Regions from separate parts of the Ruania alba genome, predicted to be linked through region 2. Evidence: riboswitches for the same ligand, from Rfam matches in the RefSeq annotation. Region 2 holds a riboswitch; the other holds the start of a gene.
The links. A riboswitch is a leader RNA that binds a small molecule or an ion and turns the genes downstream of it on or off. The one in region 2 is predicted to bind FMN.
Positions count from the first base shown of each region.

Region 1: it holds a riboswitch for FMN, as region 2 does, so the genes downstream of both, ribD (bifunctional diaminohydroxyphosphoribosylaminopyrimidine deaminase/5-amino-6-(5-phosphoribosylamino)uracil reductase RibD) here and BLU77_RS07235 (ABC transporter permease) in region 2, are expected to answer to the same signal.

Region 1 is NZ_FNTX01000002.1:1,460,802-1,464,794, reverse strand. Features, by position in the region: gene BLU77_RS16955 (riboflavin synthase) at 1-543, opposite strand, end outside; gene ribD (bifunctional diaminohydroxyphosphoribosylaminopyrimidine deaminase/5-amino-6-(5-phosphoribosylamino)uracil reductase RibD) at 549-1,841, opposite strand; FMN riboswitch at 1,931-2,061, opposite strand; gene BLU77_RS16945 (exo-rhamnogalacturonan lyase family protein) at 2,235-3,993, opposite strand, start outside.
Region 2 is NZ_FNTX01000001.1:1,576,372-1,580,364, reverse strand. Features, by position in the region: gene hisG (ATP phosphoribosyltransferase) at 1-791, opposite strand, end outside; gene BLU77_RS07245 (phosphoribosyl-ATP diphosphatase) at 835-1,098, opposite strand; gene BLU77_RS07240 (ABC transporter substrate-binding protein) at 1,110-2,135, opposite strand; gene BLU77_RS07235 (ABC transporter permease) at 2,132-2,917, opposite strand; FMN riboswitch at 3,009-3,136, opposite strand; gene rpe (ribulose-phosphate 3-epimerase) at 3,168-3,854, opposite strand; gene BLU77_RS07225 (RsmB/NOP family class I SAM-dependent RNA methyltransferase) at 3,901-3,993, opposite strand, start outside.

The DNA of each region.
Region 1 (3,993 bases), on a different contig from region 2:
GAGGGTGGTGGCTTCGAGCGTGGCGGGGATCAGGCCGATGGTGACGAAACAGCCGCCCGCGTCGTCGGCGTTGTCGTGCAGCTCGGCGACGGTCAGGCTCACCCCGTCCACGGCGATCGATCCCTGCGGCACCACGTACCGGGCGAGCTGGGCGGGCAGTGCCACGGTCAGCTGGTCGGCGAGGTCGCCGGCGGTCCGCCCGACCACGGTGCCAACGGCGTCGACGTGACCGGCCACGACGTGCCCGCCGAACCGGCCCCCGGCCGAGAGAGCGGGCTCCAGGTTCACCCGGTCCCCCCCGCTGCGCCCGCCGAGCGTGGTGCGGCCGAGGGTGGGCGGCATCAGGTCCGCGGTGAAGGTGCGCATGACGGCGTCGCTCGCCTCGGCGAGCGAGGTCACCGTCACGCAGACACCGTCGACGGCGATGGAGTCACCGACGGCGACGTCGTGCGGCAGGCGTCCGGTAACGACGAGCCGGGCGCCGCCGGGGGTGGGTTCGAGGCTCTCGACGGTGCCGAGGTCGGTGATGATTCCGGTGAACATGGGACTTACTCCTGGAGGGATTCGGGGAGTGGGAGGGGGCGGGCGGTGAGACGGATGTCGGGGCCGAGGGTGGTCACGTCGACCGTCTCCAGGCGGTGGGCGGCGTCGATCGTGCGGACTCCGGCGTCGGCGAGCGCGGGGGGTCCGGCGCCGAGCAGGGCCGGAGCGAGGTAGGCGACCACCCGGTCCACGAGGCCGGCGGCGAGGAACGCTCCGGCCAGGCGCGGGCCACCTTCCAGCAGCACGGACCGGAGTCCGCGTTCGTGCAGGGTGGCAAGCACTGCCGGCAGATCCAGGTACCGATGGCTGGCGTCGCCCGGGTCGGTCGGCCCCGTCTCGTTGCCCTGGCCGGGCGAGGTTGTGGTCGGTTTCGAGACCGATTCCGGCCACAACGTTGCCCGTCCGGAGGTGGGGACGCGGACGACCTCGACATGACCGGCGACGTCGGGCAGCGGAGCTTCGGGCCCGAGCACGAGCAGAGTGGGCGCCGCATCATCAAGCATGCGGGCACCACCTGCCGTACGGCCGGACGGGTCGAGCACCACCCGCAGCGGCTGCCGCCCGTCCGACGGCGCAGGTCGCACGGTCAGGTGCGGATCGTCGGTGCGTTGGGTCCCCGCCCCGACGAGCACCGCGTCGACACTGTCCCGAAGCCGGTGCACGTCCGCGCGCGCCTGCTCGCCGGTGATCCAGCGGCTGGTGCCGTCGGCGGCAGCGGACCGGCCGTCCAGGGTGGCGGCGAACTTCCAGGTGACGTGCGGGCGGGAGGTGCGCACCGCCGTCAGCCAGGCCTCGTTGGTGGCGGCCGCCTCGGTGGCGAGCTCGTCCGGCACGAGCGGGCTGCCCGGGCCGTGCACCTCGGTGCCCGTGGCGCGCAACTGGTCCGCTCCCCCGCCGTGCAGCGGATCCCCGACGGCGTAGATCACCCGGGAGATGCCGGCGGTCAGCAGCGCCTGGGTACAGGGGCCGGTGCGCCCGGTGTGCGGGCAGGGTTCGAGGGTGACGACGGCGGTGCACCCGGTGAGGAAGTCCGGTGGGGCGTCGTCGCCGGGGCCGAAGACCCGGTGCCGGGCATCGGCGATCGCGACGACCTCCGCGTGCTCACCGCCGGGCCGGGCGTGCCATCCCTCGCCGACCGTGTGCCCCTCGACGTCGAGGATCACGCACCCGACCGCGGGGTTCGGACTGACCCGGCCGAGTCCGCGGGCGCTCAGGTCGATGGCGCAGCGAAGTGCAGCGACCACGTGATCATGGTCACCGGGCCACGCATGGTGCGCTCCGCCGTCGGGATATGCCACCGGTACCTCCTGCGCTCAGGCGCAGCCCGGGGCCGGCGACGGCGGACCGCCACCGGGTGCACAAACCCACCACGGGCGAGGACCGCCGCGCGCGCACTACCTCCCATCCGGACTTTCACCGTCGGTCCAGGAGTTTCACCTGATCAACCGGCCGCTGGCTGCGGCCGGGTCGCGGACTATAACCGCCGGTTCGGAATTACACCGACCCCGGAGTGCGCGAACTTCAGTTCGACCCCACCAGTGTGGCACATGCACGCTCGCGGCCCACGCACCGGCCTGGGCTGCTCACCCACCGGACCCGGACACCCCGACTGCCGAGCGCAACCCTGTGCGGCGTTTCGATGCTCGGACGCCGCACAGGGTTGCGTTCGGCACGGGCGCCCGGCGCGCGTCCTACTCCTCGGGCAGGTGCTCGCCGATCAGCGCCAGGCACTGCATCGTGGCCAGGGATCCCTGCGCTGCGTCGTTGGTCCACAGCGTGGGGGCGTCGTCCACCGGGGCGAGCACGTACGGCGGCTCCTCCCGGGCCGAGACGAACTCCCCGCGCATCCGCTCCCCGCCGACGAAGAACGCCTGCCACGCCCGCTCGGCGAGGTCGGCCCGGCCGAGCCGGTGCGCCGCATAGGCGAGCACCCGCGAGTGCGGCTGCTCGAAGGGTGCGCCCCCGTGCTCGGCGCCGAGCTCGGCCACCTGCTCCTCCGGGGTGCCGAGGTAGAGCCGGCAGTACTGCAGCCATGCGTCGGCGAACCCGGGCGCGTCCTGCTCGTCCACCAGGTCCACGAGCTCGCTGCAGATCTCGACCAGCCCGAACATGATCGACAGGTGCGAGGCGCCCACCCGGTCCCGGGAGGTGTCGAAGCGCCCGGTGTCCAGGTCGTAGAGCGCCTCACCGGTGAAGAAGCCGCGCGGGAGGGCGCCGATGTCGGTCATCGTGCCGAGCAGCCGGTCCCGGGATCGGGTGTTCCCGGTGATCTCCCAGTCGGCGAGCCAGGTGGCCGCGAGGGAGCTCCAGTCCGTGCCCAGCCCCACCCCGAGGGCGCTGCGTTGCGGGGTGTAGGTGGCGGCGTCCGGGCGTACCTTCCGCACCGGGTCCAGCCCGAGGAAGGTCTGGTCGGAGTCCCGCAGCTCGAGCATCAGGTCGCGGGTGTGCTCGTCGGCGGTGAGGAAGTAATGGTGCCGCCGGTAGGCCGGGGTGGAGATCCGCAGCTGCTTGGCGCTGCACCCCCAGTGCTGCACGTTGTGCCGGGTGCCCAGCCCCTTCCACTGCCCCGCGTGGTAGACGTCCACGTCCCCGGTGTGCCGGGTGAGCCGTTCGGCGAGGCGGAACACGTCGGCCCGCCCGGTGCGCAGGAACGCCGTCCACAGCCACAGGTCCGGGGAGAGCTCGGAGTTGTCCCAGGCGTACCCGCCGACGTCGTAACGCCAGGTGTGCCGGTCGGCGTCGTAGGAATGCATCAGGTCGCCGTAGTTCCAGAACCCGTACCAGGACCGTTGGTCGATCTGCCCGACGTAGAAGTCCAGCAGGGCATCGAGCCGGTCCTCCAAGCGAGCCCGGGCGGGGGTGCTGCGGTCGGGGAGGTCCCAGTCGCCGAGCACCCCGGCAGCGTGCAGCGCCTCCGGGGTGGGTGCCAGCCGGGGTGGTTCGACCGTGTGCGCCACGTCCACTGCCAGCTGCTCCACGCTCGGGGTGGCCGGGTAGGCGACCACGTCGAGCTCGTGGGTGCGGGCGATGCCGTGCGCGTCGCCGAAGCCCGGTTCGTAGTCCTCGTAGGTGATGTCGAGGGCATCGAGCTGGTCGGCGTAGGTGTCCTGCCCGAGGCCGTCGTGGTAGAACCGCAGGTCCATCGGGTCGGCGTCCGGCGACCACAGCCACATGGTGAGCGAGCCTGTCTCGGTCGCGGCACCGGCGATGTCGATCCCGGTGGGGTGGGACTGCCAGAACCCGGTGAGCCCGAGCCCGAGGCCACCGCCGGTGTCCCCGAGGTAGCCGAACCCGCCGGACCGGGTGCCTTCGGCCACACCGATCCAGGGGTGGTCGGGGGTGGTGCGCTTGCGGATCGTGTACCCGTTGGCGTTGTGCTGGCGCAGGCTCCAGCCATCCCAGGTGGGGATCCATTGCGCGAGCCGCGCCACGTCCTGGTCCCAGGTGTCC
Region 2 (3,993 bases):
TAGAGCTGATCCATGATCGGGTTCGTCTGGTTCCGCGGCACCATGGCGCGCACGGCTTTCCACCCGGTGTCGTGCAACGGGGAGACGGTGGGCGACTCCAGGCCGGGGGTGACGGCGACACAGGCCTCCACGTGCTCCACGGGGCAGTCGTAGTCCATCAGCACGTACTTGCGTGCCACCAGCACCCCGTTCAATCGGCGATCGAGGGTCTCCAGTCCGGGCTGGGGCTCGGCGCCGCTGGGCCGGATCAGCACGGCCTCCGACTGCAGGATCGGTTCACCGAAGACGTGCAGGCCGGCGGCGCGGAGGGTGCCGCCGGTCTCCACCACATCGGCCACCAGGTCCGAGACACCGAGCCGCACGGTGGATTCGATCGCGCCGTCGAGCCGCACCACATGAGCGTCGATCCCGCGCTCGGCCAGGTACGTGCCCACCAGGTGCGCATAGCTGGTGGCCACCCGCTTGCCCTGGACGTCGGCGAGGGAGGTCACCGTCTCCGGCGGTCCGGCGAAGCGGAACGTGGAACCGGCGAAGTCGAGGGCGCGATGTTCGATGGCGTCCACACCGGAGTCGAGCAGCAGGTCACGGCCGGTGATCCCGGCGTCGACCACACCTTCGCCGACGTAGACGGCGATGTCGCGCGGGCGCAAGAAGAAGAACTCGACGTCGTTCTCGACGTCGGGCAGTACCAGCTCGCGGCCGTCGCGGCGCTGCCGGTATCCGGCCTCACGCAACATCTGGCTCGCGGGCTCGGAGAGGGAGCCCTTGTTGGGCACGGCGATACGGAGCACGGGGGTCCTTCGGGGTCGTGATGTGGGGGTAGGGGCAGGCACCTCACAGGTGCGCGTAAACGTCCTCGAGGCTGAGACCGCGGGCGAGCATCATCACCTGCAGGTGATACAGCAGCTGGGAGATCTCCTCGGCCGCTTCGGCGTCGCTCTGGTACTCCGCCGCCATCCACACCTCGGCGGCCTCCTCGACGATCTTCTTGCCGATCGTATGGACGCCGGCATCGAGCTCGGCGACGGTTCCGGAACCGTCGGGGCGGGTCTGTGCCTTGTGCTGGAGCTCAGCGAAGAGGTCGTCGAAGGTCTTCACGTAGCAAGAGCCTACTCGTCATCGGTGAACGCGTTGTTGTACGCCTCATCTGCTGGGACGATCGCGGAGGTGAGGCCTGCCTCGGCAAGGAACGCCGACATCTCCTGCCACGGACCCGTGTGGGCGCCCCAGCCCGGTCCGGGTTCCCCGTACAGCGGGACGGTGGCCTCCATCGTGGCGTGCATGATGGCCTCCTGCTCGGCATCCACAGTGCCGGGGATCTCCTCGACCGCCGCGTCCACGCCGAGCTGTGGGTCGGCCACCAGGTCGGCAACGGCCCGCTCGACGGCGGCGACCACACCCCGCAGCGCCTCGGTCTCGGTCGTGGTGAGCTCGTCGGTGGTGCCGAGGCCGATCCCGACCAACGGCACGTCCCCGATCGGCACCGCACGCACCTCCAGCCCCGTCGCGGCGAACTGAGGGACGTCATTGTTCTGGTAACCCATCACGGCGTCCACATGTCCCTCACTGAGCGCGGACTGTTGAGTGAACCCGATGTGCTCGATGGAGACGTCGTCCTCGGTCAGGCCCGCTTCCTGAAGCATGGCGAGCAGCCCGAAGTAGGTCTCCCCGAACGGCCCCGGCACCCCGACGGTGTGCCCGGCCAGGTCGTCCGGGGACTGGATCTCGGAGTCGGACGGCACGATCAACGCGACCGGGTAGGAGGTGTACAGGGTGGCGATGCTCACCACGGGGACACCCTGGTCGCGGGCCTGCATCATCTCGTCGCCACCGGCGACCACCACGTGCTCGGTCCCGTCCGTCAGGGCACCGAACAGGTCCTCGGCCTCCCCGTGGTGACGCAGCGTCACATCCACCCCGGCCTCGTCGAAGTACCCCTGCTGCTCGGCACGGTAGAACGGGGCGAACTGCACGTTCGGCACATAAGTCAGGCCGATGGTCAGCGAGCTCGACTCGGCGGCGGACGTACCGCCGTCAGTGGGATCGCTGGTGGAACTGGTGCACGCACTCAACGCGGCGGCCACGGTGACGCTGGCAACGGCGAGCAGCGCGCGCCGTCGGGGGTGGGATCTCACCATCGGACTCTTCTCTCCAGGGCTCGCACGAGCAGGTAGAACCCGACCGCACACGCGGCCAGGACGATCAAGGTGGCGAACATGCCGGTGGTGTCCGACCGATCGCGATAGATGGACAGCAGCAGACCGAGGCCCTGCCCGCCCATCACGAACTCCCCCACCACGGCCCCGGTGATGGAGAGCACGAAACCGTTGCGCACACCGGCCAGCACCGATGGCATCGCCAGCGGGCCCTCGATGTGCAGCAGCATCCCCCAGCGTCCGGCGCCGTCGAGCTGGGCGGCACCGAGGACCTCCTCGTCCAGCCCGGACAGGCCCAGGGCGGTGTTCACCACGATCGGGAAGAAGACCAGCAGGGCGCACAGCAGAGCCACGGGGACGAGGCCATAGCCGAACCAGAGCACGATCAGCGGGGCCAGCGCCACCGCCGGGATCGCTTGAGTGGCGGCCAGATAGGGACCGAGAGCCGCTGAGGCGGCCGATGAGCGGGCGATCAGGTACCCGAGCGGCAGGGCGACGACCAGGGCGATCAGGCACCCGAGCAGACTCTCGGCCAGGGTGGCGCCGGCGTAGGTGAGGATGTCACCGTCGCGCAGCTCGGCGACGAGGCGGACCATCAGCGTGCTGGGGGCCGGGAGCACACGCGAGGGGGTGAGCCCGGCGGCGATCTCCCAGAGCAGGAGGCCGGCCACGCCGAGCACGACGGGCGGGAGCACTGAGGGGCCGACGAGATCAGCGGCGTCGGCGATCCTCGCGGAACTGCCGCGGCGGGGCCTGGACATCGCGGGTGTTCCCTTCCCCAGGTACTCCCGGGGTCGGGCCGTCGGGCACCGCGCCACGGACGACCCTCGACGTCACGCTCGTTGCGTGCGCCGCGTGCTTCCTCCCATCCGGACTTTCACCGTCGGTCCTGGAGTTTCACCAGGTCAACCGACCGCCGAGGCGGCCGGGTCGCGGACTGTCACCGCCGGTTCGGACTTTCACCGACCCCGGAGCACGTTGGACTCTGCGAGCATTCTCGCATATCGACGGCTAAGCACTGCGGTAGGCGGCGGTGGCCGTCTCGCGCAGGGCGCCGATCTCGGCGTTCGGGTCGTCCGCGGAGTAGACGGCCGATCCGGCGACGAACATGTTCGCTCCGGCGGCGGCCGCTGTCGCAATCGTGTCGCGCGAGATCCCACCGTCCACCTGCACCCAGATGTCCCGGCCCAGTGCGGTGATCGCCTCCCGGGTGCGGCGAATCTTGGGCAGGGTGCCGGTGATCAGCGACTGGCCGCCGAACCCTGGCTCGACGGTCATCACCAGCACCATGTCGAACTCGTCCAGCAGGTCGAGATAGCCCTCCACACCCGTGGCCGGTCGTAGGGCGATACTTGCCCGGGCACCCTTCGCGCGGAGCTCGCGGGCGAGGCGAACGGGTGCGTTGGACGCTTCGGCGTGGAAGGTGACGGAGGCGGCACCGGCCTCGGCGTACGCGGGCGCCCACTCGTCCGGGTGGTCGATCATCAGGTGCACATCGGCCGGGACGTCGGTGGTGGCGAGGATACGTTCGACCACCGGAAGCCCGAAGGTCATGTTCGGGACGAAATGGTTGTCCATGACGTCCAGGTGCACATAGTCGGCGTGGGTGATCCGGCCGATTTCGTCGGTGAGGTTGGCCAGGTCCGCGTTCAGCACGCTGGGTGAGATCAGGATCGGCACATCGGGCACTGTCGTCATGGTTGCCAGCCTATCGAGAGCCAGGGCGGCACAGCCTCGGACCAGGTCAGCGCCGGATCAGCGCCAGGAACATCGCGTCGGTGCCGTGCCGGTGTGGCCACAGCTGCAGGAACGGGCCGTCTTGCGCAGGCAGTGGGGT